DNA from 3 places in the Shinella sp. M31 genome. Region 3 is predicted to be linked to each of the others. Evidence: riboswitches for the same ligand, from Rfam matches in the RefSeq annotation. Region 3 holds a riboswitch; each other region holds the start of a gene.
The links. Region 3 has a riboswitch for cobalamin ahead of ACOZKU_RS08360 (aromatic ring-hydroxylating oxygenase subunit alpha). Riboswitches for the same ligand answer to the same signal wherever they lie in the genome.
Positions count from the first base shown of each region.

Region 1: another riboswitch for cobalamin. It lies ahead of ACOZKU_RS06200 (CbtB domain-containing protein); the one in region 3 lies ahead of ACOZKU_RS08360 (aromatic ring-hydroxylating oxygenase subunit alpha).
Region 2: another riboswitch for cobalamin. It lies ahead of bluB (5,6-dimethylbenzimidazole synthase); the one in region 3 lies ahead of ACOZKU_RS08360 (aromatic ring-hydroxylating oxygenase subunit alpha).

Region 1 is NZ_JBLZPH010000042.1:19,323-27,105, forward strand. It holds gene ACOZKU_RS06180 (ABC transporter substrate-binding protein) at 1-508, opposite strand, end outside; gene ACOZKU_RS06185 (hypothetical protein) at 1,281-1,424, opposite strand; gene ACOZKU_RS06190 (cobyric acid synthase) at 1,670-3,133, shown strand; gene ACOZKU_RS06195 (peptidoglycan-binding domain-containing protein) at 3,297-5,195, shown strand; cobalamin riboswitch at 5,275-5,637, shown strand; gene ACOZKU_RS06200 (CbtB domain-containing protein) at 5,683-5,859, shown strand; gene ACOZKU_RS06205 (CbtA family protein) at 5,872-6,657, shown strand; gene cobU (bifunctional adenosylcobinamide kinase/adenosylcobinamide-phosphate guanylyltransferase) at 6,659-7,183, shown strand; gene cobW (cobalamin biosynthesis protein CobW) at 7,187-7,783, shown strand, end outside.
Region 2 is NZ_JBLZPH010000094.1:35,157-42,939, reverse strand. It holds partial or broken gene ACOZKU_RS16015 (ATP-binding cassette domain-containing protein) at 1-1,090, opposite strand, end outside; gene ACOZKU_RS16010 (phytanoyl-CoA dioxygenase family protein) at 1,244-2,308, opposite strand; gene ACOZKU_RS16005 (DUF2865 domain-containing protein) at 2,576-3,676, shown strand; gene bluB (5,6-dimethylbenzimidazole synthase) at 3,683-4,369, opposite strand; cobalamin riboswitch at 4,415-4,637, opposite strand; gene ACOZKU_RS15995 (diguanylate cyclase domain-containing protein) at 4,715-6,226, opposite strand; gene ACOZKU_RS15990 (TolB family protein) at 6,352-7,176, opposite strand; gene ACOZKU_RS15985 (NAD+ synthase) at 7,180-7,783, opposite strand, start outside.
Region 3 is NZ_JBLZPH010000054.1:1,307-9,089, forward strand. It holds partial or broken gene ACOZKU_RS08340 (acyl-CoA dehydrogenase family protein) at 1-131, opposite strand, end outside; gene ACOZKU_RS08345 (BA14K family protein) at 320-829, opposite strand; gene ACOZKU_RS08350 (glycoside hydrolase family 25 protein) at 1,003-2,097, shown strand; gene ACOZKU_RS08355 (2Fe-2S iron-sulfur cluster-binding protein) at 2,141-3,244, opposite strand; gene ACOZKU_RS08360 (aromatic ring-hydroxylating oxygenase subunit alpha) at 3,246-4,487, opposite strand; cobalamin riboswitch at 4,593-4,801, opposite strand; gene ACOZKU_RS08365 (DUF6656 family protein) at 5,114-5,728, shown strand; gene ACOZKU_RS08370 (diguanylate cyclase domain-containing protein) at 5,786-6,835, opposite strand; gene ACOZKU_RS08375 (L-threonylcarbamoyladenylate synthase) at 6,993-7,783, shown strand, end outside.

The DNA.
Region 1 (7,783 bases), on a different contig from region 3:
GATTGTCCGTCGAGACCTGGCAATTCCAGCCCGAGGGGCAATTGTGCACGGCGCCCTTCGACGGGTCTTCCGGCGCCGGGAAGAGTTCCGGATGCTTCAGCGCGTCCTGAACGGTCTTGATGTCGGGATGCTCGTCGGCGAGGAATTTCGGGATCCACCAGCCTTCCACGCCGCCTTCCGAGAGGAGGGGAGCGAGCTGGATGAGACGGCCTTCCTTGATGGCGGCGTCGAGCGGCGTGCGCACGGCGTTCACCCACATTTCGGGCGCGACGTCGGGCTCGCCCTTTTCGTTCATGGAGGTGAAGGTCGGCATGGTGTCGCCCGTGACCAGCGTCACGGTGCAGCCATAGCCGCTTTCGAGGATGATCTTGTCGACATGCGCGGCGACGCCGGCCGACGCCCAGTTCATTTCGGCCATGGAGACCTCGCCGCACTCTGCCGCCTGGGCAGAACCGGCAAAGCCATAAAGGCCGGCGGCGATGATGGTGGAAGCAAGGAGCTTCTTCATTAGGTTAAGACCTCCCAGTCTTGGATGCAGCAATCAACCCGGAAGGCAGCGCAGGCTACTGCGTTGTCCCGTCTGCCCGAAAGTCTAGCGACAGCCACGGAGGTTCGATGCCAGTGAGGCGAGCCAATCCCCCTGCTGAAAAGCGCCGATCCCTGTTTTTAGTTCACCGGCGGAACCCTGTTGCCGGAGACGTCTTATCGTGCGCTACAGGGGTAGCCTACGGGTTCTTATTGAGAAATCAACCTCCTGCGCGCCGTCTGGTGGCGCGGACAGGCCCGCCGGCGCATCGACACGCTGGAAATCCGGCAACCGCACGGTGGAAAATTTGGGCGTTTGCCCGCATTCGGGCAAATGTTCGAGAGGTGCTTGAAGAAGCGATATACGATGGTCGTTGAATGCGGACATATCCTGTCTTGTCTGCGCCGCTTTGCCGTCCATAAAAAATATTTCGGAATTTTTCAAAAAAAGTCGCGATTCATCTTTGATTAAGGTCCCGATAACGGTCCGGTAAGGATGTCCCGCTATTGGTTTCCTCACGGCGGGGGACACAGCCGCCCGCTCCGGAAAGGTATTGCGTACCGGGGTGACTGGGCTTCGACGCGTGTTTGTCGAAAGTCGCCATGCGTATTTTGGCAAGCCGTGCATCACCGAAAAGGATGCACGGCTTTCGCCGTTTCAGGCCGCCGTTTTCCCGATGAGACAAAGAAAAAACGCCGCCTCCCGGAGAGAGGCGGCGTCGTATGCGAGCGGACCTGACGTCGCGCTCGAAGGATCAGCCGACGTTGCGCGTGCGGATGAAGCCGAGCGGGCCGAAGGGCGCGTCCATGACGACGTTGCGCACGCGGGACTGGCTCTTGGGGGCGACGCCGTTCCAGGCGATCTGTACGAAGTTCGGCTTGCTGAAGATGAACAGCATGGTCTTTGTCCTAAAAATCCGAAGCCACGCGCCTCGGCTGTCTGATGGTGGTGATATAGGTGCGATCAGGACGAAAGTCACGATCGTTCACGGCGCAAAATGTCGCAAATGGATCAGCAAGTCAGCCATGCCTGTTTTGCATGGCGGTCTGTTGCGGAAATACATCGCAGCGCGGCCGCCAATTGCGGCAAGATTGCGGTAAATCAGGGCTTTTCGGCGGCGGAGACGAATGCTAGGAGGGCGTCATGGTGAGAACGATCATGCTTCAGGGCACCGGCTCGGATGTCGGAAAAACGGTATTGGTGGCAGGGCTCTGCCGCATCGCCGCCAATCGCGGGCTGAAGGTGCGTCCCTTCAAGCCGCAGAACATGTCCAACAACGCCGCCGTTTCGGCCGATGGCGGCGAGATCGGCCGCGCACAGTGGCTGCAATCGCTCGCCGCCCGCGTGCCGTCCTCCGTGCACATGAACCCGGTGCTTTTGAAGCCGCAGTCGGATGTCGGCAGCCAGATCATCCTGCAGGGCAACGTGTTCGGCCAGGCCAAGGGGCGCGACTATCAGGCGCTGAAGCCGAAGCTGATGGGCGCGGTGATGGAAAGTTTCGGGATCGTTAGCGACGGCGCCGATCTCGTCGTCGTGGAAGGGGCTGGATCGCCGGCGGAAATCAACCTGCGTGCCGGCGACATCGCCAATATGGGCTTTGCGACGCGCGCGAATGTGCCGGTCGTGCTGGTCGGCGATATCGATCGCGGCGGCGTCATCGCCTCGCTGGTCGGTACTCATGCCATCCTGCCGGAGGAAGACCGGCGCATGGTGACGGGCTATCTCATCAACAAGTTCCGTGGCGACGTCACGCTGTTCGACAGCGGCATTTCCGAGATTGCCCGCTTTACCGGCTGGCCCTGTTTCGGCGTCGTGCCGTGGCTGAAGCAGGCGGCGCATCTGCCGGCGGAGGATTCCGTCGTGCTGGAGCGGCTCGCCAAGGGCGCGGCCGGGGCGCTGAAGGTCGCCGTGCCCGTCCTGCCCCGCATCGCCAATTTCGACGATCTCGATCCGCTCAAGGCCGAGCCGCACGTCGATATCGTCTTCGTGCGGCCGGGCGAGCGGCTTCCGGCCGACGCCGGGCTGATCGTGCTGCCGGGCTCGAAATCCACGATTTCCGACCTGCGCGATTTCCGCGCTGCCGGCTGGGACAAGGACCTTCAGCTTCACATGCGCCGCGGCGGCCGCGTCATCGGCATTTGCGGCGGCTACCAGATGCTCGGGCAGCGCGTCACCGATCCGCTCGGCATCGAGGGCAGCGAGCGCGAATTCGAAGGGCTGGGGCTCTTGGCCGTCGAAACCGAGATGGCGCCGGAAAAGACCGTGCGCAACAGCACCGCCCGCTCCCTGCAATATGACGTGCCGCTCGAAGGCTACGAGATCCATCTCGGCCGCACCACCGGCCCGGATGCGCTGCGCCCCTCGGTCAGCATCGACGGCAGGCCTGATGGCGCCGTTTCCGCCGACGGTCGGGTGATGGGCACCTATCTGCACGGGCTTCTGTCCAGCGATGCCTATCGCGCCCGGCTTCTCGCCGATTTCGGCATCGAGGGTGGCGGCTTCGATTATCGCGCAAGTGTCGATGCCGCGCTCGACGGCGTGGCGGCGGAGCTGGAAGCTGTGCTCGATCCCATCTGGCTCGACGGCCTCCTGCAACCTGTTCGATGAAACGGGGCTGATTAAATCAGCTCGCTCAAACGTACAGCCATCAGGTTCCCCGCTGCCGCTCTGCCGCACCAAAGTTGCGCCAGAATTCGGTGCAAGGAGTGATGGAAATCCGCCCGGACGACCGGGCGCAGGCGCCCCCGCGCGATCCAAAAGGGTGAGATATATGGGTTCTGGACCTCTCGCACGCTCCGTTCTGGCCGGCCTTCTTGGGCTGTCGCTGGCCGGCACGCCCGCCGTTAGCTTCGCGCAGGCCGCCACCGGCAAGGAAGCCGGCAGCGCCGGTAAGCGCTGGGAAGAGGAGTTTTCGCTCTGGCAGAAGGTCTCGTCCGGCAGCGATGTTGTTCAGTACGAGGGCTATCTGAAGCAATATCCCAATGGCACCTTCGCCTCCATGGCCCGCCTGCGCATTGCCGAATTGCAAGCCGCCGCCAAGGAGAAGCCCGCTAAGAGCGTGACCGCCGAGGCGGAAGCCAAGGCCAAGGCCGAGGAAGCCGCGGCCGCCGAAAAGGCGAAGGCGGAAGAGGCGAAGAAGGTGGCCGAAGCCAAGCAGGCAGACGAGGCGCAGAAGGCCGCCGAGGCCGGAAAGGCCAAGGCCGAAGAGGAAGCCCGCAAGGCTGCCGAAGCGAAGAAGGCCGCAGACGAGGCTCAAAAGGCCGCCGAGGCCAAGAAAGCCGAAGAAGAGGCCGTGAAAGCCGCCGAGGCGAAGAAGGCCGAGGAAGAGGCGCAGAAGGCTGCCGAGGCGGAAAAGGCTAAGGCGGAGCAGGAGGCTGCGCGCCTGAAGGCGGAAGCCGAGGCCAAGCAGGCCGAGGAAGCCGCCGCCGCCCGCAAGCTCGCCGATGAAAAGGCTGCGGCGGAAAAGGCCAAGGCGCAAGCCGCTGCTGCCGAGAAGGCAAAGGTTGAAGAAGCCGCCCGCCTCAAGGCGGAAGCCGAGCAGAAGGAAGCGGACGCCCGCGCGCTTGCCGAAAAGCAGGCAGCCGAAGCCGAGCGCCTGAAGGCGGAAGCGGATGCCGCCGCCGAGAAAGCCAAGGCGGAGGAAGCCGCGCGGCTGAAGGCGGAGGCGGATCGCCAGAAGGCCGAAGAGGCCGCCGCAGCTGAAAAGGCGCGTGCGGAAGAGGAAGCGGCTGCCCACCAGGAGGCGGAGGCCAAGCGTATCGAAGCCGAAAAGGTTGCCGCCGCCGAAAAGGCGAAGATCGAGGAAGAGGCCGCTGCCGCCCGCAAGCTGGCGCAGGAGAAGGCGGCCGAAGTCGAGCGCCTGAAGGCCGAAGCCGCGAAGGCGGCGGCCGATGCCGAAGCCAAGGCCGCCGAAGCCGCCCGCCTTGCCGACGAGGCCGAAAAGCGTGCCGAAGAGGCCGCCGCGGCCCGGAAGCCGTCGGATAGTGAGGAGCCGGCCGATAGCGCGAAAGATGCGACGGCTGCCCGCGAAAATGCGCCTCAGGATGCGGACACGGACAATCGCGCGCGTGCCGTCGAAGAGGCGGAGGCTGCTAAGCGGGCGGAAGACAAGACGTTCCAGGGCGCCGTCGCCGACGGTTCGGAAAAGGCCTACAAGGACTATCTCTACCAGTATCCCCAGGGCCGCTATGTCGATGATGCCCGCAAGCGCATCGCCGCCCTGAACGCCAAGCCGGAAACGCAGATGGATGAGGATACGGCAACCGCCGATACCGCGCGCAAGGCCGAGCCGGTCGTCGATCCGCGCGAGACCTATATGGACCGCTCCGTGCGTGCCCAGGCGCAGCGTTACCTGAGCCTGCTTGGCTACAACACCTACGGTGCCGACGGGGTCTTCGGTCCGCGCTCTCGCGCAGCGATCGCCGCTTGGCAGGGCGCATCCGGCTATCGTGCCGATGGTTACCTGCCGCGCCAGCAGTTCCGCGCGCTACGCGAGGCCGCGCAATATGCCGAGACCCGCCAGGCGCGGCAGAATCGCCAGCGTCGCTACCAGCAGCGCGACTACGATGTGCTCGAAGGCCCCGTCGACGGCTACTATGACGGGCCGTATTACCGCGACGACGGCTATTACAACGATGGCGGCGGCGTCGTGATTATCCCCGGCTATTGAGTTTGCGACGGCCGGACGGCGGTTTTGGCACAGGCCATGCCGCTGCCGGTCGATTGACTTCGCGGGGCGGGAAGCATAATCATCAGCGATATTGGATGGTTCCTTGGTCCGGAAACGGATCGGGGAGTAAATGGGAATGTGACGCGGTGGACCCAATCAGGGCGCTGCAATCACGGCCGACCCCGCGACTGTAGAGTAGCGAGGAACGCCCATCCGGACGGGAGGATTTTCGCGGCGAAGGGCAATGGTGCCTGAAAGCGCGAAGAAAGAACCAGCCGGAAAAGCCACTGGGTGGCATCACGATAGCCGGGGTTGGACGCCTCTTTTTCTACGAATCGTCCGCCTCCGTGACGCAAAAAACCTGGGAAGGCGAGGGCGGACCGAAGGCGCTGATGCGCCGGACGCTGCGAGCCAGGAGACCTGCCAGACAATGAGGGCATATCGCCCGCCCAGGGGAATTTTCCCCGCTGCCTGCACGGAGGTTGTCATGGCTGTTTCTACTACGTCTTCTGTTGTCCTTTCTGCAAACGATCGTCTCGTTGCCGGCGTTTTCGCGCTGCTGCTCGGCGCCTTCCTGGTGTTTGGTGCCGGTCTCGCGAATTCGGCCGTGCTGCACGACACGGCGCACGACACGCGTCACTCCTACGGCTTTCCCTGCCACTAAGGAGTTTCTGACATGATCGTTCGTTATCTCCTGGCCGCTTTGGTGGCCGGGCTGTTCTCCGGCGTGCTGATGACAGCCGCCCAGGAGGCACGAGTCGTGCCGTTGATTCTGCACGCCGAAGAGTTCGAGGGCGAAGCCGCACCGGCGGGCGAGGGCACCACGCCCGCGACCACGGATGGCGCTGCCGCGACGCAGGAACATTCCTCGCTCGGCGCCGTGATCCTCGATGTCGCTTCGGCCCTGTCGCCGATCTCGGTGGCCTATGCTCATGAGGGCGAGGACCACGAGGACGGCGGCATCATGTTCGGCATGAGCCGCTTCTCCGGCACGCTTCTGGCCAACCTCGTCACGGGCACCGGCTTTGCGCTGCTGCTCGCCGGCTTCAGCCTGGTTTCCGGCAATCCGATCACCGTCGCGAACGGTGCGCTGTGGGGCGCTGCCGGCTGGCTTGCGGTGCATATGCTGCCGGCCATCGGCCTGCCGCCGGAGCTTCCGGGCTTCCCGGCTGCCGATCTCACGCAGAGGCAGATCTGGTGGGTTGCGACGGTCGCCCTTTCGGCGGCGGGTCTCTATCTGCTGTTTTTGAAGCCGGGCATTGTCGCCAAGGTCGCCGGTGCCGTGCTTCTTGCAGCACCCCAGGTCTATGGCGCGCCGCAGCCCTCCGATATCTCCAGCAACGTTCCGGCCGTTCTCGGCGCGGAGTTCGCCGTCGCGGCGCTAGCCACGACGCTGTTCTTCTGGATCGTGCTCGGCCTCTCGCTCGGCTTTGCCAACGAGAAGATCGCCAAGGCTGCCTGACATGAAACAGACATCGCCCGGAGCCGTCCTGGTTCTGGGCGGTGCACGTTCCGGAAAATCCGCTTTTGCCGAAAGGCTGGTCGCCGAGACCGGCCTTTCGCGCCATTATATCGCCACCGGCCGTGCCTGGGACGACGAGATGCGCGCACGCATCGCCAAACACCGGGAAGATCGCGGAAAAGGCTGGGAAACACACGAAGAGCCGCTTGCGCTCGCCGCCTGCATCAGGGAAGTGGCGCGCGAGGACCGAACGGTCCTCATCGATTGCCTGACGCTCTGGCTGACCAATCTGATGCTGGACGAGCGGGATATCGCAAAGGAATTCGCCGGCCTTTTGTCGGCCATCGAGGACGCACCGGGTCGTCTGGTCTTCGTATCGAACGAAGTCGGCCTGGGCATCGTGCCGGAAAACCGCATGGCGCGCGATTTTCGCGACCATGCCGGGCGGCTGCACCAGCAGGTAGCGGCCCTCGTACCGGAAGTCTATTTTATCGCGGCCGGATTGCCGCTGAAAATGAAGGGTTGAGCCATGCTGCAACAGAAGATCCCCGCCACCGTCATCACCGGCTTTCTCGGCGCGGGCAAGACCACGATGATCCGCAACCTGCTGCAGAATGCCGGCGGCAAGCGCATCGCGCTCATCATCAACGAGTTCGGCGATCTCGGCGTCGATGGCGACGTGCTGAAGGGCTGCGGCGCGGAAGCCTGCACGGAAGACGACATCATCGAGCTGACCAACGGCTGCATCTGCTGCACCGTCGCCGATGACTTCATCCCGACGATGACGAAGCTGCTCGAGCGCGAAAACCGCCCCGACCATATCGTCATCGAAACATCGGGCCTTGCGCTGCCGCAGCCGCTGATCGCTGCCTTCAACTGGCCGGAAATCAAGACGCAGGTCACGGTCGATGGCGTCATCACCGTCGTCGACAGCGCCGCCGTCGCCGCCGGCCGTTTTGCCGATGACCATGACAAGGTGGATGCGCTGCGCGTCGAGGACGACAATCTCGACCACGAAAGCCCGCTCGAGGAACTCTTCGAAGATCAGCTCACCGCCGCCGACCTGATCATCCTCAACAAGACGGACCTTCTCGATGCCGCCGGTGTGCTTGCCGTGCGCGACGAA
Region 2 (7,783 bases), on a different contig from region 3:
GTTCCGGTCCGGTGACCGTGAGAGAAAATCCCCGAAGGACCGGGCATTCCGCGCGGTACCCGGCCGTCACGCCGTCGAGCTTCAGCACCGTCTTGCCGGCGGCGAGATGGGTCGGCGGCACGGAAACGGTGAGCGGTTGCAGAACCTCGATGCGTCCCCGCGCCGTCGCGATGGCTTCAGCCGCCTGTGCCTGCCGGCTTTCGGCAAGGCGCGCCTGCACGCCGCCGGTCACCTCGCTGCGCTCCTTCATGGCACCGAGCACGATGCGCGGAATGTCGCCCTTCGCCTTCTTGCGCTTGCCGGTGCCATCCTTGCGCGCTTTGCGCTCGGCTACGGCCTGCGCCGAGCGTGCGAGGTCGGCCGCATGCCGCTCCGCATCGGACAGTTCCCGCTGCGCCGCGGCCAGTTCCATCGCCTTGCGCTCGCGATAGGCACTCCAGTTGCCGCCATAACGCGTGGCACCGAGCGAGGTGAGCTCGACGATGGCATCCATCGTTTCCAGCAGCTCGCGGTCATGGCTGACGACCACGGCACCGGCCCGCCACCCGGCAAGCATATCGATCACGGCCTGCCGGCCGTCCCGGTCGAGATTGTTGGTCGGCTCGTCCAGCAGCAGGAAATCCGGCGCGTGGAAGAGAAGAGCCGCAAGCGCCGCACGTGTGCGCTGGCCGCCAGAGAGCGCCGCAAGGCGGGTCTCTGCCACGGCATCCAGCCCGACGCCGGCAAGGGCGGCGGCAAGTCGCGTTTCCAGTGTCCAGTCCGCGTCCGCCAAGGCATCGGCTTCCGCTTGGCCGCATTCGGCCCGGCGAAGAAGGCCGAGCGCGCCTTCGATGCCGAACAGGCTGGCGATCGTCTCCTCCGCCCCGACCTGCACGCTCTGGCGCAGCATGCCGATCGAGCCATCGACGGACAGGATGCCGGAAAGCGGTTGCAGATCGCCGGTGATCAGCTTGAGCAGCGTCGTCTTGCCGACGCCGTTGCGCCCGACAAGGCCGGCGCGTTCGCGGCCGAAGCTCAGATCGAGATTGGAGAGAAGCGCGTGGCCGTCAGGCGTGGACCACGAAATTTTTGAGAGGGTAATGGAAGGCATGGATACGAATTTCCCCGAGGACAAAACGAAGTCGATTTGTGGTCGGGTTGAAATCCATGCTGCACCATCCGGTCGGTGTTGACGACGGGACCTATGTAGAGCCCGATCGGCGGCCTTGCAAGAGCAAGCCGCCGATCGGAATATTCGAAGACCTCAGGCCGCGGGCGGCTTGTCGAGACGCTTGGACCATTCATCGGCCCTGCCGAGGCCGGCATCGCGCCAGGGCGAGCCCTTGATGCCGAGCCTGCTGCGCAGGCGCATGCCCGAGATGATCCAGCGGTTCATGCCCGAGGCGATGAACGGCAGCGAGGCGATGTGCAGGCCGGTGAACGGCAGGAACGGATTGCGGCGCAGCGAGCCGTAGATTTCGATGCGCGTCGTCGTCTTGTAGCTCGGGCTGCGGGCATGGAAGCCGTGCGTATCGGCGACAATGAGCGTGTTCGCCTTCACGGTCATTTTTACCGGCTGGCCGTAACCGAGCGCACCAAGCGCGTCCGGCATGATGCGCAGCGAGCCGCGAGCGGAATAGACGTTCTCGATCGCATCGGCGTTTTCGCTGATGCCGCGCTCCCAGGCAAGGCGCTGCGGCGTCATTTCATGCGAACCCGGCACATAGGCGAACGGGCCATCCTCTTCGCCGACATCGCGCAGGAACAGCCATGCCTTCGCCGTCGGCTGGAACGTATCGCTGTGCAGCGCCGTCTGCGGGTCTGTCGAGCCGGCGGTGACGACAGACGGCAGGGCCATGACGATCTGCACCACCAGCAGCGGCTGGCCGTCATGGGACGAAACGTAGCGCAGCAGGTTGGTCAGGCGCGGATCGTTGCGCGCAGCCTTGAAGCCCGGCAGGGTTTCGAGATCGCTGTCGTCGATGATCGCGCGGCGCGTGACGGTGTCGCCCTGCTTCATGTCGTAACGCTCGAAATCCCGCTCGGCCAGTTCGCGCGTGACGGCGGCGAAAACCTCCGGCGACAAGAAATTCTCGATCTTCACGAAGCCGGTCTCGGCATATTGCCGGCGGTGATCCGGCGCGACGAGGTTTTCCAGCTTTCTGCGGCGCCAGGCGGCCATGCGCATGGCCAGCGAAACGCGCTTTTCATGCAGACCCTTCTTGTTGAGCCACTTGCTGCCGATGATGGGGTTATCGGCAAAGGATTTCGCGCCCGATGCGAGCGCGAGCGCGTAGATCGGGCTCAACAAGACTGACGATATCTTCATAGTCACCTGCCTGCGGGATGAATGTGCCGCCGGTCGAGCGGCCGTGCCGTAACCGGCTGTTGTATGTGCCGAGAGTGCTACACCAAGCCCCCCGCGAGATCAATTGCGCCGTTCGCGCAAAGATGACTGTGTTCTTCATATTATCACTCCGGCCGTTAATCACAAATCCGGGAGCGCGTTGCACGGCGCGCGCAGAGGCTTATGATAGGAGCACGATCAAGGCGGGCTCCAGGCCGCCTTCCAGTCTCTCTTGCAGGATATCAGGACGTGAAAGGACGCCTCCGCCTTTTGTTTGCGATCGCAACCGGCCTGCCGCTGCTCGTCTCGGGCGTCGCGTCGGCGTCCGACGTATGCGAACGCATCCAGGCGGAACTGGCAAACCTCCCTCAGGTCGTGGTCGACAACACAAGCGCACGCAAATATGCCGGCGCCATTGCCCGCCAGAACATCCAGCTGCGCAAGGCCAGGAGCGACCAGCGTCGTCTCGGATGCTCGTCCGGCAGCATCACCGTCTTCGGCGGCGAGAACGAAGCGGCCTGCGATACGCTGGAAACGGTGATCGGCAAGATGGAGCGCAATCTCTATATCCTCGACCGCAAGCGCCGCGAATTTGCCGGCGGCACATCCTCGCAAGGGGCGCGCAATCGCCTGCTCGCCGCGCTGGAAACGAACGGCTGCAATGACGACGCCAAGGTGATGCCGATCGCCGCGACCGAGACCCTGCGCACCCTGCAGGACGACACACGCACCCTGCCGCTCGGCACGATGCCCGAAGACAGCGGACGGCTGCAGCTGCGCTCGCTGGGCGGCAGCGCCGGCCACGGCAATCTGCGCACCGTCTGCGTGCGCACCTGCGACGGCGGTTTCTTCCCGATCTCGTCGGGCGCCACGCCGCTCGATTTCCGCCGCGACCAGAAGGTCTGCGCGATGATGTGCCCGGAGACGGAGACGCAGCTTTTCTATCAATCGATGACGCCAGGGCAGGAAACCGAGCAGATGACGTCGACCGTCACCGGCCGACCCTATCGCGATCTCGAACACGCCTTCAGCTACCGCACGCGCGATCTCTCGAAGGCCGGCACCTGCGGCTGCAATCTCTCCGCCTATTATCAGGAAATGATCAAGCGCCAGAAGGCGATGAAGGGTGAGACTGCAGCCACGACGGAGGAAACCCTGCCGGAAACCGGCTCCATCACGACGATCACCACCCGGCAGATCAAGCAGGAGACCGCAAAGACCCCTTCCAAGATCGAGGATCGCGTCTACGATCCCGCGCGCCACAAGGTGCGCACGGTCGGCCCCGCCTTCCTGCCGGAAAACGAGTCCGCCATCGATCTCGGCCGCCCGGCCGATGCCGGCGTCAACTAAACGGCTTTATCCGGCCGCCGGCCAGCGCTCCTTGAAGACCAGCTCTTCCAGCGGTAGGCGCTGCCGCCATCCCTTCACCGCCAGTTCCGGTTCGGCATAGAGCTGATCGACGAAGCCGACGCAGAGCCAGGCAACGATTTCGACATGCGCGGGAATGCCGAGGATTTCGCGAATATCGCTGTCGTGGAAGATGCTGACCCAGCCGACTCCCACCCCTTCCGCCCGCGCCGCGAGCCACAGGTTCTGTACGGCGCAGACCGTGGAATAGACATCCATGCGCGGATTGTGCGTGCGGCCGAGCACCACCGTGCCGCCGCGCGTCGGGTCGCATGTCACGCAGATCGACAGCGGCGCCTTCAGGATGCCCTCGAGCTTCAGGGCGCGGTACTGCGCCTGCCGCTCGCCGGAAAACATGTCGGCCGCCTCGGCATTGGCCTTGAGGAAGGCGCCATGCACCGCGCGGCGCGTTTCCTCGCTGCGCACCAGCAGGAAATTCCATGGCTGCATGAAGCCGACCGACGGCGCGCTGTGTGCGGCATGCAGCAGGCGGCCGACGAGATCGTCGGGCAAGGCATCGGGCAAAAACTGGTCGCGCACGTCGCGGCGGGTTTCGATGGCGCGGTAGACGGCCTGCCTCTCCTCAAAGGGAAAAGCGCCCGCCCGGACGAGCGCGTCCGAGAGTTCTGTTCGCATCGTTTTCTCCCCAACAATGCGTCCAACCTGCCGCCGTCCGCGCGGTTCGGTCTATCTCGCCAGGCCGGTCTTCTGACTTCGGTTCCCGCGGCCCGCACCTGCCTTCCCGGTTCAAGAACCAGTGGCAAAAGCCTGAATCGATTCAAGCTTTTACGGCGAAAGCCATCCCCGTCACAGCGTTGGGCACGTTCCGGACCTGAGCATTCGCGCCCGCACCGGATTCCCGATTCTCCCGCATGACGCGGGCACCTGACGAGGATGATATGCGCATGGCTTTGCGGTGCGATCAAGCCTGCCGGCGCCGCATGCCTGTCTCAAAACGCCTTGAAGGCATAGAGATTGGCGCTAAGCAGCGCGTGCCGCACCGGCTTCGGCCACCGTGTTGGCGTCGATATCGCCGGCATGAACGGCGCGGTTGCGGCCGGCATGTTTGGCCGCATAAAGCGCGGCGTCGGCCATAACCATGACGTCGTGCAGGCTGCCGCCATGATCGGGGAACTGCGCGATGCCCGCGCTGCCGCCGATCAGCAGAAGCTGGCCGTCGTAGGCGATCGGCAACTGCGCATCGAGCACCAGGGCTTCGGCGAGTTGCACGAGGGCTTCCCGGGAAAAATCGCCGTTCAGAAGAATGGAGAATTCGTCGCCGCCGAGGCGCGCCACCGAGCCCTGCGTGCCGACGCGCTCGGAAAAACGCCGGGCGACCGCCTGCAACACGACATCGCCGGCCGCATGGCCATGACGGTCGTTGACCGCCTTGAACTTGTCGAGGTCGAGCGCAAGGATCGCAAAGGGCTTGCCGTTGCCTTTGGCGATGGTGCGGCGGACCTCCTCGTCGAAGCCGCTGCGGTTCTTCAGCCCCGTGAGCGGATCGTGCCGGGCAAGGAAAGCATTTTTCTCCTCGCTGCGCTGGAGCGCCTTGACCAGGGCGGAAAAGCGCAGGGTCACGAACAGCATGACGGAGGCGAAGACCAGCACGAAAATGGCGATCTGCGGCAGCGCCGAGCGCCAGACAAAGGAGCCCGGCATATTGGGGCGCCAGGAGGCGACCATCGGATTGTAGGCGTCGCCACCGACGGGCGTCATCACGAGGCCCGGTTCTTCGGTGACGATCGGCGTGAAACCGAGATCGTGCACGCCAAGCCGCCGCTCGGCATTGGACAGCATCTTTTGCGACACCGGCTTGACGGTGATGAGCAGCGTCGGCTCCAGCCGGCTTGCGGGTATATAGAGCGATTTCGGAACGACCGCCTGCACGACGACGATGCTCATGACACGGTCGATGAGGCGCATGCCCGAAACGTGAATTTGCGGCAAGGCCGGGGTCAGGAGATCCCGATCCTCCTGGGCGCGCGCCACCTGCCAGCCGCCCCGGTCGGGCGATAGCGCCTCGCGATAGGCGCGCTCGGCGCGGCGGGTAAGATCGCTCACCCATTGCAGCTTTTCGCGCGCCTTGCGGTCTGAAACCTTGTCGCCGCGATGCACGCCGAGGATTTTTTCGCCGTCAGGCGAGGTCAGGATCATCCAGGAGAAACCGAAATCGGACCACATCCAGTCGCGCATCTGGTCGCGCACGAAATCGTCGTCCGGCATGCCGTGGGCAAGCGCGTTGAAACTCTTGTCCCAGAAGGACAGCTGGCTCTGGTATTGCACCACCTGGTCGATCTGGTGGCTGAATTCATTGCGCACCAGCGTGCGTTCGGTCTCGGCGACAAAACTGTCGGCGCGTTCGATGGCATAGTCGAGGACGAAGAAGTTTGCCGCGCCAAAAAGCCCGACGATCATCAGAGCCGCGGCACGGATCGCAAAACCCACCTCGCGCCGCTTTCCCTGCCGCCGCTCTTCCGTCCTGCCCGTCATCGTCACCCCTGCCTGCCCCACCCGGTTGCGGGCATTGTTGAGCAGAGGCTAACTGGCAGACCGCAAAATTCGCTTAAACAGGCTGGTGAGCGAAAGCTTAACTTACGCGCACTGGAAGTTGTCAATCAGGTCGGAGCGTAGCGCACGAAGGCGAATTCACTGCCGTCGGGCGACCAGTTCGGCACGTTCATCGTGCCCTGTCCGCCGAAAAGATCGAACAGAATCCGCGCGTTGCCGCCGTCCATGTCCATGAGGCGAAGCCGCACGCCGAGATCGCGCGGATGATCGAAGACATCGCCGTCATAGGAGAGCACGAGCAGGTGTTTCCCATCGGGCGACGGATGCGGGAACCAGTCGCCATAGGGACTGTCGGTGATGCGCGTCGGCTGCGAACCATCCGGGCGGACCCGCCAGATCTGCATACGGCCGGTACGGCTGGAGTTGAAATAGATCCACTCCCCGTCGGCCGAATAATCCGGCCCATCGTTGCGCCCTTCGCCAAAGGTCAGACGCTTCTCCTCACCGCCGGAGACAGAAATGGTGTAGATATCGAAGACATCGTCGCGGATGCCGCAATAGGCCAATGTCTCTCCGTCCGGTGACCAGCCATGCCAATAGGACGGCAGGTTCGGCGTCACCAGCGTGGGAACGCCCCCCTCGACCGGCAGCACATAGATCGCCGATTTGCCGAACTCCACCTTGTCGCTGATCACAAGCAGACGCCCGTCCGGCGAAAGCCCGTGGTCGTTGTTGCAGCTGGTGGCAAAGCCGGTGTCGATCGTTTCCGGCGCGGTACCATCGAGCGCCAGCCGGTAGAGCAGCCCATCGCCATTGATGACGAGAAACCGCCCGTCCCGCGAAAAATTCGGCGCCTCGACCAGCTGTTCGCTCTGCCAGATGACGCGTGTTTCGCCGGTGACGATGTTGTGGATTTCGACCGAGCTGCGCATGGCCTACCCCCGGTCGCGATACCGGTTCGTGATCGGGTAGCGGCGGTCGCGGCCGAAATTCTTCTTGGTGATCTTCACGCCCGGCGCCGACTGGCGGCGCTTGTATTCGGCGATGTAGAGCAGGTGTTCGATGCGGTGCACGGTCTTGGCGTCATGGCCGCGGGCGACGATGTCCTCGGTGCTCATCTCCATCTCGACGAGGCATTCGAGGATGTCGTCGAGCACCGGATAGGGCGGCAGCGAATCCTGGTCGGTCTGGTTCGGGCGCAGCTCGGCAGACGGCGCCTTATCGATGATGTTCTTCGGAATGACTTCACCCGTTGGACCGAGCGCGCCGGGCGGCAGATGGGCGTTGCGCCAGCTGGAGATCGCATAGACCTGCATCTTGTAAAGGTCCTTGATCGGGTTGAAGCCGCCGTTCATGTCGCCGTAGAGCGTGGCGTAGCCCACCGACATCTCGGACTTGTTGCCGGTCGTCACGACCATCGAGCCGAACTTGTTGGAGATCGCCATCAGGATCGTGCCGCGTGTGCGGCTCTGCAGGTTTTCCTCGGTGATGCCTTCTTCGGTGCCCTCGAAGGTCTCCGACAGGGCCGAGAGGAAGCCG
Region 3 (7,783 bases):
CCGGCTTCGGACAGGATGGCATCGACGAGGTCGTCCGTGAGGTCGCCGAGACGGCCACCCTCCAGTGCGGGCGCAAGCCCTGCGACATGTTTCAGCGTGAACGCAATCTCCTCGACCGGCGCCTTGTACATCACTATCCTCCTGCGACCGCCCTTCGGGATTTGGCCCGATGGCCCTGTGCCTGCCGGGCAGATTATTGATTTTTACGTAAACGTCAATCTTCCGCAAAGGCTGCGCATACGAAAACAGGCCACCCGGTTGGCGGACCGGGCAGCCTGTCTTCAGCGCCGGAGGACCATCCGGCACGCTTTGTCAGAGATCAGCGATAGGGCGATACACACTGCCGGCGCGGGCCGCCATAGGGCTGGTAGGTGTTGTCATAGGCGCGATACGAACGGTAGCGATTGGCGCACCAGTTCACATGCGAGCCTCCGCCGGTATAGCCACCGTCATTGGCGATAGCACCGCCGATGATGGCACCGGCACCGAATGCGGCGAGCGGGAACCAATAACCGTTATGATGGCGATAACCCGGGCGTGCATAGCGGTAGCCGCGATGACCACGGTACCAGCCGTGGCGATAGCCGCGGTCACCGCGCCAATGACGATCACGCCGATCGGCGCGCCAATGGCGATTGCCATGGCGCTCTCTCCAGACACGACGGCCTTCATAGCGACCGTTATGATCGCGGACGAGCTGAATGTCGCCTTGCCCGCCGGCTACCTGCACACTGGTCGATGCCAGCGGCATCGCGCCAGCCGGAACGACCGGTGTGAAGGCAAAGAGCGCCGACATCGCGACAGCAAAACACTTTCCTGAAAATTTCATGACTGTTCTCCCAAAAGCGCCGCCTCTCGGAAGAAGATGCGGCAGTTTCGCATAGGAACGTAGCTTACGGTTGTTTGTTCCGACCGGCAGTAAAAACTGCGTTAGCGGAGCATTAACCATATCCACGCACCATGGCCGTTCGCGGAGGACCGGGAATCGAACAGGAGCGTCCATTGCATCAGAACCATCTTTCCGGCCTTGCCGCCCTTCTCTTTTCACTGACGCTGCCCCTCTCCGCCGGGGCGGCCACCATCGAACCGTGGAAGAAAACGAACAATGCCATCGTCATCGATGCCTATGAGTTGAACGAGATCGACTGGTCGGAAATGCTCTCCGATACGCGCATCGCCGGCTTCATCTCCAAGGCGTCGGACGGCCTGCCGGAAAGCTATAGCTGCAAGGGCGAGCACAGCGGCGACACCATCGCCCACTGCAAGACGATGTGGCGCAAATATGCGGTCAGCCGCGAACTCTATGAGACGCGCAGGCTGCTCGCCCGTGCCAAGGGCCTGCTCTGGGGCGCCTATCACCTCGCCCGTCCCGGCAATCCGATCGACCAGGCCAACCATTTCCTCGACTATGCCAATCCGCAGGACGACGAGATGATGGTGCTTGATATCGAGGGCATCGACCCCGACAATTACATGTCGCTCGAGGATGCCCAGATCTTCGCCGGCCATATCAAGACGCGCACCGGGCGCTATCCCGTGCTCTACACGAACCATTCCACCGCCCGCACCATCGCGCTCAACCGCGACAAGTACCGCATCCTCTCGCGCCTGCCGCTCTGGTATGCCCGCTACAAGCCGGGCATCGAGGGCGCGTTCCCGATGGGCAACTGGGACAGCTACGCGCTCTGGCAGTTTTCGGCCGGCGTCAACTGCTCCAAGCGCCGCTGCCCCTACCGCGTGAAGGGCGCCGAAAACGACATCGACGTCAATGTCGCGCCGATGAGCAAGGCGGACCTCGCCAGGACCTGGGCCTTCGGCAGCCTTTTGCCGGAAAAGCCGCAAGAACCGGTCGATACGATGCTGACGGCCTCGATCCCAACCGGCGGCTCGTTCCAGGCAACCGTGAAAGCCGAAGCTGCCGCCGGCACCGGCGCACAGACGACCGGCGCCGTCACGCTCGCCTCGGGCACGGCGTCCTCGTTCCCCGTTGCCGTCACCGCCGAGGTCCGGGCCGGCATCATGGCGAAGGGAACGACCAGCACCACGCTCGGCCGCCGCATGGTCGAAGTGACGCCACTCAACTATCAGGATTTCTGAGCGCCATTCCCGCCGGCGCAGCGTGGCTGCACCGGCGCGTCGCTCACGCCTCGATCTGCACGTCGCCGATCGGCCGCGAGCAGCAGGCGAGGATGTAGCCTTCCTCGATCTCGTCATCGAGAATACCGCCATTGTGGCGCATCTCGACTTCGCCCGAGACCTTCATGACCCGGCAGGTGCCGCAGAGGCCCCCTTCGCAGGCCGCACCGATGCGCACGCCGGCGGCGCGCGCCGTCTGCAGGATCGTCTGCCCGGGAGGGCATGAGGCGTCCTTGCCGGCCATGGTGAAGGTGACGGTCGAAACGGCATTGGCGTCAACGGCCTGTTCTCCGGCACCGGCGCGGATGGCGATCGCCTCCGGGGCGGGCGCATTGGCCGGCTGGAAGCTCTCCTCGTGGTAGCGGTTCATGTCGAAGCCGCAAACCTTGAGCATGTCCTTGACGCCGCGCATGAAGGGTTCCGGACCGCAGCAGAAGACGGTGCGCTCGCGGAAATCGGGTGCGAGCAGCGAGAGGCGGGCGGCGTCGATGCGGCCGCGCAAGCCGTGCCAGCCGTCCCGCGGATTGTGCCCCTCCACGACGAAGCCGAGCGCGAGGTTCGGCATCTGGGCGGCGAGGCATTCGAGTTCCGGCTTGAACAGCAGGTCCTCGGGTTTGCGGGCGCAGGAGATGAAGGCGACGTTGGATTGCGGCGCGCAATCGGCCATCCAGCGCGTCATCGACATCATCGGTGTGACGCCGGAGCCCGCCGAGATGAACAGGTATTTTTCTGCAGGGTAGCGCACGAAGGAAAAGTCGCCGAGCGGCCCGAAGGCCTTCAGCCTCATGCCGGGGCGCAGATGATCGAACATCCAGCGCGTGCCGATCGAGTTCTTCTGCGCCTTCACTGTCACCGCGACGGAGAACGGCCGCGAGGGCGTCGAGGAGAGCGTGTAGGTGCGCATGACCGGCGCGTCCTCCGACACCGGCAGTTCCAGCGTGGCGAACTGGCCCGGCAGATAGCGGAACCAGTTCTTCTGATCGGAGCTGAAGGTGAAGGTCATCACATCGGCCGTCTCCACTGTCGCGGCGATGCATTCGAGCAGGTTATGGCGATCATGCCAGGGATGAAGTTCGTCGAAATGACGAAAATGGCTTGCAATCGTCATGTCAGGCCACCCGCGACATCGGTTTCTTGCTGTCCAGCCGGTCGATCATGAAGTTCGAATACCATTCGACAAACTGCATGACGCCCCCCTCGTCCTCCGGCGAATAGGGGCCGGGCTGGTAGGCCGGCGAGCGGATGCCGAAGGCGTTTTCCTCGACGATCTGGCGGTCCTGGTCGTTGGTCTCAGTCCAGACATGGGTGAGTTCGTCGAGCCGGTAATCGACACCCTCGACGGCGTCCTTGTTGACCAGCCATTTGGTCGTGACCTGCGTCAGTTCAGGGCCGAGCGGCAGGACGCGGAAGGTGATGGCGTGGTCGGCCAGCACGTGGTTCCAGGTCGTGGGATAATGGAAGAGCAGCAACGTGCCGATGCCGCTTTCCAGCACATCGTTCGACAGCGGGCGCTGGACGGCGCGTGCACCGGACATGGTGTAGCTCTCGGCCTCCTGGATGAGCGGCATGCGGGCGGCGCGGAACTGGCCGGTCGGCGACATGCGGAACTCGCTCGGCAGGCCGGCGGCCTCGCATTTTCCCCAATGCGCGGCGATGACAGCGTCGTCCTTGGCGCCCTGCACGCCCGTGGCGGTCGGCGCTTCCGGGTAGGTGCGGCAGAGTTCGGGATGGTTGGCGGCGCAGTGATAGCACTCGCGGTTGTTTTCCCAGACGAGCTTCCAGTTGCCCTTCTCGATGATCGTGCTTTCGAAGGCGACCTTCGTTTCGCCGAGACGGTGGCGGGCGAGATAGGGCTCTGCCGTGCTGCGGAAGGCGGAAAAATCCGGCGCGTCATCGGCAAGGCAGATGAAGATGTAGCCGCCGAGGGTTTCGCAATGGATCGGCTTCAGGCTGTGCTGCGTCCGGTCGAAATCCTCGGCCATGTGGCGGGCGAAGAGCAGCGAGCCGTCGAGCTCGTAGGTCCACTGATGATAGGGACAGACGAGCTTGGCCGAGGTGCCCTTCTGCTGGGTGCAGACGCGCGAGCCGCGGTGGCGGCAGGAATTGTGCAGCGCGCGGATCGTGCCCGAGCGGTCGCGGGTGATGACGACGGGATAGTCGCCGACCTGCACGGTAAAATAATTGCCGGCCTTGGGGATTTCGCAGTCATGGCCGATGAACAGCCAGTCGCGATACCAGATCGTCTCCATGTCGAGCTTGTAGTGGTCGAGGTCGATGTAGAAGGCCTGTTCGAGGCTGTGGCCTTCACGCCGGTTCTTCAGCTTGCGGAGCACGTCACTGCGGATATCCATGGCAATCCTCATAGGTCCAATTGGGGGATGAGGCGCACGGAGGAGACGGCATCCAGGCACGAAAACGCCCGGCATGCACGCTTCCCGGCCGCCCGCCGCAGCCAGTCACGATCTTTTCTCCAGGCTGGTTTCCGGGCTGAGGAGTGGCCATGCAGGACTGAGCCTGCGACCGACGCGGCGCCTTCCCAGACTTGCGTCCAGTGGCTTTTTGCCGCTTTTGCTCCAACACCGTTGCGGGGGCAGCGCCGGATTTCAACCGGCTTCCCAATTCTCCGCCCTCCCTAGAAGGCGACACCTTGAGTGTCTTTATCTAACCGCAAGAATCATCGACCGACATGTCAAAAAACGACACAGCCTCATGATTTGACGACAACAAAGAAATGAAGGAGACACATCGCAGTTGCGACATTTATCAATATATATCAATATAATATGCCTTTTAATTACGCGCATTGGCGCGAGAACAGGCAAGGCGATACCTAAAACGGCAGCTTGTCATATTGCGACCACGGAACCCGCCCTGCAAGGTTTCAGGGGGCAAACGGCAAGGAATGCTTAACGCCGTTTCCATAAACTTCCGCCATCAGGGCGTGCGCGCAAAGCGCCGCGCGAGCAGGAGTGCGCGGGTGCAGCAACAGCAGACGAAGTTTCGCTATTACGATGCCGTCGCCTACAAGCGCGCGAACCCGCCAAAATCCGCCGTGCACACGGAATTCCTGCGCACCGGGCGCATCGACCGCACGCCCGACAATTGGAGCCCGAGCGAGAAGCGCTACCTCTCCTATGCCGAGGTGGCCGAGCGCACGGGCCGCAAGCTGGAACGCGCTGGCTCCGTCACGCATGACCGCATCAACGGTTTTCACCGTGCGATCCAGTTCCCCAAGCTGATCTTCCACCGCACCCTCGCGGGAACGCCGCATCTCGGCTATTGCCACATCACGGTGGCCAATTCGAGTTTCGCGGATTTCCAGAATGTGCAATGGGCCTTCTACATGGCCAATTTCTTTGCCGAGATCGGCGAGGAAGAGCAGTTCTTCGCCGGCATTTCGAAAAAGCACGGCCGCATGTATTTCGCCGTTGCCATCACACCGACGGACCATGAAGGCCGTCTCGCGATCGACCGCAACGTGCGCGGCAATGGCGTGATCTTCCGCACGGATGATCCCAAGCTCGCCATGAAGAACGTGCTGATGCTCGGTGCCCGCAACGAGGCGCTGCGCAAGATCATCAGCGCGCTTTAATTTTCTGAACGCAATTCCGGACGCAAAACCGCTTCACACTTTTGCTGGAATTGCTTCTCACGCCCGATACAGCATCCATTCCTTGCCCGCCGGCACCTCGTCGCCGCGGCCGTAGATGACGATCCGGTCGCCGCCGGATGTCTTGGCTTCGAGGAGCGCCCGTTCGCAGGCCGAGGAGAGGTCGAGCGCGCTGTCGGCGCGATCCGACATGCAGACACCGGCCGATAGGGTGAGATGGCCGAGATTGCGGCTGGTGCGCGGATCGCGCAGCGCCACCGTCTGGAAGGCGGCGCGCAGGAGGTCGATCAGCCGCTCCACCTCCCCTTCATCCGCGGTGTTGAACAGGAAGCCGAAGCGCAGGCCGTCGAAGCGCACTGCAAGGTCGCTCGTCGGGAACGCCTGGCGGATGAGGCCGCCGTAGAAGGTCACGAGATGGTCGGACAGAGCCTCGATCTGGGCGGGTGAGAAGCGGCGCTCCGCATCCACTTCCGCCACCACGACCCCGCAGAGCATCGGCAGGGCGGGGTTCGCATAGACGCGGGCGAGTGCCTTGTTGAAGGCGCGGCGGTTGCCGAGCTTCGTCGGCGGATCGACGAATTTCATCGCCTCGAATTCCGCCATCTCCTTCTGGATGCCGTCCATCGCGGCCGATTGCGCGGCGACCTTTTCCGCCATTTCTGCCGTGTGGGTGACACGCAACTCGGTGGCGCGCTGCAGGGCTTCCAGCGAGCTGCCGAGCGCGCCGCCGACGCTGCCGATCACCTGCGAGGCCTCGCCGATCAGGCGGCCATAATCGTTCAGCGAGGAGCGCTCCTGGCTGAGCAGGTCCATGAAATTGCTCATCTCGTTGCTGATGGCACCCGCCGAGCGCTGCAGCACGCTCGCCTCGTGCTGGTGCGGCAGGTATTTCCGGCCGAGCTCGTCGAGGGCGGCCTGGGTCTTGTATTTGCCGAGCGCGATGAAGTCGCGCACGAGATCCGGATTGCTGCCGGCATAGGCCTCGTAGACCAGCTCGTAATTGCGCGGCAGGCCGTCTATGCCCATCTGCTTCATGGCCGTTGCAACGCGCAAGGCGACGTCGGTGGTCGAGGATTTCCGGTTAGCCATTCAGATGCGGACCTGCTTGCGGGACGTTTCAGCCTGACCGTATCAGCCCGGTCTTTCGGCCGCTCTAATCCGGTCGTTCATATTTTAGCCATCCGCCGAACTCTTGGCATTTGCCGGCAAAGCCCTGTAAAGGAAGCGGCAAAGACGGAAGGGCGAGATGGCTGATATCGTTGATACGCGCACGGATGCGGAGGAAGCGCTGGCGCGCGCCACCGAAACGCTCGGCCGCGGCGTGCCGGTCGCGATCCCGACCGAGACGGTCTACGGCCTTGCCGCCGATGCGACCAATCCGCTCGCCATCACCCGCATCTACGAAATGAAGGGCCGACCGCGTTTCAATCCGCTGATCTGCCATATGGCTGATCTCGCCATGGCGGAGAAACACGCCGTCTTCGACCCGCTGTCACGCGCGATCGCCGAGGCCTTCTGGCCGGGGCCGCTGACGCTCGTGTTGCCCATCCGCCCGGAGAGCGCCATCCATCCGCTGGCGCGCGCGGGCCTCGATACGGTCGGCATCCGCATTCCCAAGGGCTTTGCCAGCCGGCTGCTTGCCGCGTTCGACAAGCCGCTCGCCGCCCCCAGCGCCAACACATCCGGCCGCATCAGCCCCACCACCGCCCGCCATGTCGCCGACGATTTCGGCGCGAAGCTCGAACTGGTCCTCGATGGCGGGCCGGCGGTCGTCGGGCTCGAATCCACCATCATCAAGGTCGAGGGCGAGACGATCCGCCTGCTGAGGCCCGGCGGGCTGGATGCCGCCGACATCGAGCGCGTCACGGGCCTGCCCGTGCAGCGCAACGAGACGGCCGGCGCGACCATCGAGGCGCCCGGCATGCTCGCCTCGCATTACGCGCCGGATGCGCCGGTGCGGCTTGATGCAAGCGAGGTGCGGCCGGGTGAAGTGCTGATCCGCTTCGGGGGCACGCCGCTTCCCGGCGAGGCGCAAGC